3 regions of the Streptomyces sp. NRRL S-1813 genome follow, and region 3 is predicted to be linked to each of the others. Evidence: riboswitches for the same ligand, from Rfam matches in the RefSeq annotation. Region 3 holds a riboswitch; each other region holds the start of a gene.
What was found. Region 3 has a riboswitch for cyclic di-AMP ahead of IF67_RS0113310 (transglycosylase family protein). Riboswitches for the same ligand answer to the same signal wherever they lie in the genome.

Region 1 (2,196 bases), on a different contig from region 3:
GCCACGCGTCACACCTTGAGGCCGCGCGTCACACCTTGAGGCCGCGCGTCACACCTTGAGGCCGCGCGTCACACCTTGAGGCCGCGCGTCACGCCTGCCCTGAAGCCGTACCTCACACGTTGATGCCGTGATCGCGCAGCCACGGCATGGGGTCGATCGGGTCGCCGGCGTCGGGGCGCACCTCCAGGTGGAGGTGCGGGCCGGTGACATTGCCGGTGGCGCCGACGCGGCCGATGACATCGCCCGTATTGATCTTGCCGGAGGTCTTCACCATCGAGGACAGGTGGCAGAACCAGAGTTCGGTGCCGTCGTCGAGGGTGAGGACGATGCGGTAGCCGTACGAGCCGGCCCAGCCGGCCTGGGTGATGGTGCCGGAGTGCACGGCCTTGACGGGAGTGCCGGTCGGCGCGGCGAAGTCCTGTCCGGTGTGGTCAGCGGCCCAGCGGTCGCCGGCCTGGCCGAAGGCGGCGGTGAGGGTGTACGAGGAGACCGGGGCGATGAAGTTCTTCGCCAGCTTGGCGAGGCGTGCGGCCTCCGCCTTCCGGCGGGCCGCTTCTTCGGCCTCGCGCTTGGCCTCCATCTCGGCCGCCTTCTTGGCTGCTGCGGCCTTTTCGGCCGACTTCTGGTGCGTGGCGGCTTCGGTCTCGGCCTTCTGGAAAGCGGCGTGTTCGGCGGCCTCACGGGCCTCGTGCTCGGCGGCGCCCTGCTGCGCGTCGGCCTGCTCGAGGATGCGGCTGCGCAGGGCCTCGCCGGCGCCCGTGCCCGAGTCCGTCCGGGAGGCCTGGGTCAGGGGGCCGGAGACGTCCTGAACCGCACCGTCCGTCGCAGAGGTCGCGGCCGCTGCGGAGTCCGTGCCCGAGTCCGAGTCCGATATGAGGTCGCCGACGCCGGGGAGGGACTCGGCGTCCGGGAGCTTGTCGGCGAGGTCGTCGGCCATTCCGCCGACGTCCGGCATGGAGATCGGAACCGCCGGGCGGCCCTCGGCCGTGGCCATTCCGCCGGCGCCGACCGCGGCGATGACGCCGACGCCCAGGACCGTGCTGCTGCGGGCGAGTCCGCCGCCGCGCTGCTTGGCCACCCGGTGCTTGCCGCGGACGGAGCGGATGGAGTCCTCGGTGGGATTCCATTCCTCCCACGGTCCGTCGTTCATGTTGTCCGCATCACCGGGGCCTTGAAAGGCACCTCGGTCATCGAGGTCGTAGGCGGACGGACCCTCGGGGGCAGGCCTGTTGGACGCCACGGGGGCGCTCTCCTTTCCTTCCTTCTCGCCTACCGGGTTAGCTGACGGGTTCGGAGCAGGAAGGTCTCCTACGGGCGCCCGCTGGCGGAGGGCGTCCGATTCACCCCAAGGAAGTGGTTCCCCGGTTCCCTTGGTGCAGTTCGAGGTGCTGGAGGTGCGTGAAAAGCGCGTGCGGGATTCGGCGTCGGCGCGCGGTGCCGCCTCTTGCGACGGCTGGGACGACCGCGCTGCGTTATCGGACAGTAATAGAGATCGCAGCCGAATTCCAAGCCTTCCCGTGAATCCCTGTCGTCTCCGCACAAGGTTTGGCATGGACTTTTTCGGCCAGCATGGCCGCAAACCGGGCGAGTTGACCGCCCACCCCTAAACGATCTCCCGTTGATTGTGCGTCAGTTGTTATGCGGAGGGGTGCCCCTCGATTACGGAACGTGAGAGCAGTAACGTCGGATCATGGTCGTCAACGTCGGGAACACCGGGAACGTCGAGAGCGCTGCCGCCGGCGCATGGGGAGTGGCGGGGCGGTACCGGGAGTTCTCCTGGCGTCAGGCCCGGGGGCGGTGCACCGCGCATGAGGAGCTGAGCGCGCGGATCGGCCACGACCCGGAGCTCTGCGATCTGCTGTCGGGATCGCTGCCGGCCGGCGACAAACAGCAGCCGGACCTCCTGCTCGCCGCCGTCCGCTACCTCGACGGCCCGCACGCCGAGCTGGGCCCGCGCGGTGACATGGCGTACGGGCGCTGGCGCGAGTGGACCATCCGGCACTGGGACGAGGTGCGCGCGGTGATCATGCAGCGCTCCGCCCGGACCGACGAGCCGGCCCACTGCGCCACGCTGCTGCCGCTGCTCACCCGCCTGCCGCAGCCGCTGGCGCTGCTGGAGGTCGGCACGTCGGCGGGGCTGTGTCTGTACCCCGACCGCTATCGCTACCACTACCGCTACGAGGACGACCGGGGTGC
Region 2 (2,196 bases), on a different contig from region 3:
GCGTGGATCATCTTGCCGCCGCCTATGTACATGCCCACGTGGCTGATGTCGTCGTAGAAGAAGACCAGGTCACCGGGCTTGAGATCCTTGGTGGCGATCCGCTGGCCGACCTTGACCTGGTCCCAGGTGGTCCGCGGCAGATCGATGCCGGCCGCCTTCCACGCCGCCTGCGTCAGCCCCGAGCAGTCGTAGGAGCTGGGCCCGGTGGCGCCCCAGACGTACGGCTTGCCCGTCTGGGCGCGGGCGAAGGCGAGCGCCTTCTCGGCCTTGGCGGAGGACGAACCTCCGGTGGAGCCGTCGTCGGCGCCGCCACCGGTCTGCCCGCCGGACGGCCCGCCGCCGTCGTGCTGCCTCTGACGCTCCCGCTCCTGCTGCTTGCGCGCCTCCTCCTCGGCCTTGCGCTTGGCCGCCGCCTCCTTGCGGCGCTCCAGCTCCGCCATCCGCGCCTTCTCCTGGGCGGTCAGCCGGGACAGCAGCTGCCGGGCCTCGGCCAGCTTGCCCTGCACGGACCGCTTGGACTCCTTGAGGGAGGCCTGCGACGTCTGGAGCCGCTCCAGGCTGCGGGACGCCTCCGCGCGCTGCCGGGCGGCCGCCGCCTGCTGCTCCTGGTAGTCGGAGACGGCCTGCTTCTGCCGGCCGGTCATCCGCTCCATGAGGTGGCTGCGGTCGAAGAACTGCTGCGGATCCTTGGCGAGCATCAGCTGCGCCGTCGGGTTCAGGCCGCCGGTGCGGTACTGCGCGGAGGCGAAGGTGCCCAGCATGCGCCGGGACTCGTTCATCTTCTCGGCGCGCTTGGCGGCGGCGTCGAGCAGGCCGTCCACGGTGTCGCGCTGGGCGTCGGCGCGCTCTTTGACGGCGTTGTACTTCTGGGTGGCCACCTCGGCTTCGTGGTAGAGGCCGTCGACCTTCTGCTTGACCTCTTCGATGCCGGGCCTGGGCGCCCGGGGTGCCGCGTCGGCGGACTGCGAGAGCAGCGTGGCCGAGGCGAGGGCGGCGGTGGTGAGTCCGACCGCCGTACGACGGCCTCCGGGTGAGGCGAGAATGCTGGTGCGCGGCTTGCGATGCGACGCCAAGGCCGGCGACTCCTTCCGTGGACCGCCTACCGGGTTAGCTGTCGGGTTCGGGCGGTGTCGACGGAAGGCTTGCCCTACGGTCCGGACGTCCGCCGACGGCGGCTGCCCGGATCGATTCACCCCGGTGGTGCTGGTGGGTCCCCGGCTCCGGATGCCCCAGGGCAGGGCCGGACTCGGCGTGGGCGGCCCGTGCGGACGCTGTCGTCCACGGGGAGGCGGGCTGCCTGAGCGAGGACGTTAGCCAACTCGTGTGGCTCCTGTGAAGGCTGATGTTCGATATGCCCGAAACCTTTTCGTGACCTGAACGCGATGCGGGGGTTGTTGTGGCAGATGTCGGATTCGGGTAGACGAGGCGGCGCCCGGTCTGTGAAGGGCCCGGCCGCCTGACCTGCCGCGGCGCCACGGCCCGCTCCGTATGCGCCCCGCAATTGCCTACTCCGCGGCGGGCTGTCAGTGCGGCAGCCTAGACTCGGTGGGCGATGAGCAGCCTCTTTGACGACAGCTTCCTGGCGGACCTCGGCCACAAGGGCGAGGAGGAGCACCAGCCGCCTCCCGAGGACGAGCACGGCCCGGCCCCGGAGGAGATCCCCGCCGACCTCTTCGGCGGGCGGTTCGACGCGCCCGCCCCCAGAGAGGCGTTCTACCGCGACGGCGCCGCCCGTCCCGCCCTCCACCCGGCGACGCTGCTGGAGGGGCTCAACGACGAGCAGAAGGCCGCCGTCGTGCACACCGGCGGCCCGCTGCTGATCGTCGCCGGCGCCGGCTCCGGCAAGACCCGGGTGCTGACCCACCGCATCGCGCATCTGCTCGCCGAGCGCCATGTCCACCCCGGCCAGATCCTCGCGATCACGTTCACGAACAAGGCCGCCGGTGAAATGAAGGAGCGCGTCGAGGAGCTCGTCGGCCCGCGCGCCAACGCCATGTGGGTCTCCACCTTCCACAGCGCCTGCGTCCGCATCCTGCGCCGCGAGTCCAAGAAGCTGGGCTTCACCTCGTCCTTCTCGATCTACGACGCCGCCGACTCCAAGCGCCTGATGGCCCTGGTCTGCCGCGATCTGGATCTGGACCCCAAGCGCTACCCGCCCAAGTCCTTCAGCGCGAAGATCTCCAACCTCAAGAACGA
Region 3 (2,196 bases):
GCCCGGCGACGAGCCGTCCGACCCGGCGCCCTCGCCCGACGCCACGGATTCCGGCCGCTCCGGCGACGCGTCCACGAGTCCGGAGCCGTCCGACCCGCCGCCGTCCGACCCGGCGACGCCGGACGACCGGGACGGCGACCCGTCGCAGTCCGCCGACCCGTCCGACGGGGGCAGCCGTCCGGACACGACCGGCACCCCGCAGGAGACGCCCTCCAAGGGCAAGCACCGCGGCGGCGCGGGTGACGACGAGGACAGGTCCGCCGGCGGCCGGCATGCCTCGCGGGGCGATGACGCGCACCGCACGGGCCCGGCGGCCGACGGCAACTACACCGTGCGGCCGGGTGACACGCTGTCAGCCATCGCCCAGGCCCACCGGCTGCCCGGTGGCTGGGCCGCGCTCTACGAGGGCAACGAGGGCGTCATCGGCTCCGATGCGGACCTGATCAAGCCGGGCCAACTGCTCGATCTGGGGCACGCGGCAGGGTAGTTCGCCGCCTTCGCCCGCTTTTGGGGAAAGTGAGACATGGCTCTCGTTGGCTCCGGTGAACCCCGGTTCGTCCCACCTCGTCGAACCGGGGTTCACCTGCGGATATGTGACCTACCCGTGATCAAAAACGGTCAACTTGGTTCACATGATGGGGTTTGAACCCCAGGGCGGTTACTGCTTAACGTCAGGACCGCTCGCCAAAGCGGGCCCTTTGATCACACGCCGAATCCTGCCGGTGATCGGAGGCACTTGACGCGCAAGCGCCGAAGGCAGGAGCGGGGGACCCAAGGTACGTGCCGGCCCCACCCGTGAAAGCGGGTCAACCGGCTTGGGGTGAAGCCACGTGCGCCACGCGCACGCGGCCGGGCGATTTCTCACAGCCCGAACCCGACAGCTCACCTCGTAGGCGTCGGTGAGGAAACGAACGAACCATGCTGATCATCAAGGGCAAGCACCGTCGTCCGTCCAAGGCCGTCCGCGTCGCCACCCTCGCCGGCATCGCCGGTGCTGCTGTGGCCGTCCCGCTGATGGGCGCCACCTCCGCCTCTGCCGCCTCCGTGGCCACCTGGGACAAGGTCGCCCAGTGTGAGTCCGGCGGCAACTGGTCGATCAACACCGGTAACGGCTACTACGGTGGCCTCCAGTTCTCCAACTCCAGCTGGGCCGCCGCCGGTGGCACGCAGTACGCGGCGCGCGCCGACCTGGCCAGCAAGTCCCAGCAGATCGCCGCCGCCGAGAAGCTCCTCGCCATCCAGGGGCCGGGTGCCTGGTCCTGCGCCGGTGCCGGCAACCTGACCGCCGGTGGCCCGGCCGCCGACGTCGACACCTCCGGCTCCGCGCAGACCAAGTCCGCGCCCCAGCAGGACCAGGGCAAGACCGAGGCGAAGAAGGCCCCGGCCGCCCCCGAGCAGCACGCCTCGCGCTCCACCGAGCGCAAGTCGATGGGCCACGGCAACTACACCGTCAAGGCGGGCGACACCCTCGCCAAGATCGCCAAGGCCCACGGCAGCGACTGGAAGTCGGTCTACAAGGCCAACAAGTCGGTCATCGGCGGCAACCCGAACCTGATCTTCCCGGGTCAGAAGCTCAACGTCTGAGTCCCTCCCTCACCGGGACGCGGGCGGGCCCGAGCGGCGGGCCCCCTTCCCCCGTGAGACCGCCCCGCCCCGGCGCGCCCTTCCCCCGAGCGCGCCGGGGCGGGGTTTCTTCTGCCCGGACGGAGCCCGGACGGAGCCCGGACGGAGCCCGGACGGAGCCCGGACGGAGCCCGGACGGAGCCCGGGCCGAGGCCGGACCGACGCCGGGGCGGCCGCACGCCGCCGACCGCTCCCGCTCGGCGCATGTTCCCGTTCAGCGACAATGTGCCCAAACGCCCGTGAGCTGGGTCCTCGGGGAGCTTTGCGCGGCTTTCCATCCCACAGAGCGGGCCAAGGGCAGGCGGACGAGCCCGAGGCCGTTAGGCTCATGCGCATAACGCCTGACACCCACGAAGGAGACAACGTGCCGTCGATCGACGTCGTCGTAGCCCGCGAAATTCTCGACTCGCGAGGTAATCCCACGGTCGAGGTCGAGGTCGGCCTCGACGACGGCAGCACCGGCCGTGCCGCCGTCCCGTCCGGCGCCTCCACCGGCGCCTTCGAGGCCGTCGAGCTCCGCGACGGCGACCCGAACCGCTACCTGGGCAAGGGCGTGGAGAAGGCCGTCCTGGC

Region 1: linked by a shared signal. The riboswitch ahead of IF67_RS0125275 (M23 family metallopeptidase) and the one ahead of IF67_RS0113310 (transglycosylase family protein) in region 3 are both predicted to bind cyclic di-AMP.
Region 2: linked by a shared signal. The riboswitch ahead of IF67_RS0100325 (C40 family peptidase) and the one ahead of IF67_RS0113310 (transglycosylase family protein) in region 3 are both predicted to bind cyclic di-AMP.

What each region holds. Positions count from the first base shown of each region.
Region 1 covers NZ_JOHB01000020.1:125,644-127,839, reverse strand. Annotated here, with positions in the region: gene IF67_RS0125275 (M23 family metallopeptidase) at 113-1,240, opposite strand; cyclic di-AMP (ydaO/yuaA leader) riboswitch at 1,252-1,407, opposite strand; gene IF67_RS0125270 (DUF2332 family protein) at 1,691-2,196, shown strand, end outside.
Region 2 covers NZ_JOHB01000001.1:75,796-77,991, forward strand. Annotated here, with positions in the region: gene IF67_RS0100325 (C40 family peptidase) at 1-1,073, opposite strand, end outside; cyclic di-AMP (ydaO/yuaA leader) riboswitch at 1,081-1,262, opposite strand; gene pcrA (DNA helicase PcrA) at 1,553-2,196, shown strand, end outside.
Region 3 covers NZ_JOHB01000007.1:34,852-37,047, reverse strand. Annotated here, with positions in the region: gene IF67_RS0113315 (transglycosylase family protein) at 1-487, shown strand, start outside; cyclic di-AMP (ydaO/yuaA leader) riboswitch at 698-911, shown strand; gene IF67_RS0113310 (transglycosylase family protein) at 919-1,584, shown strand; gene eno (phosphopyruvate hydratase) at 1,988-2,196, shown strand, end outside.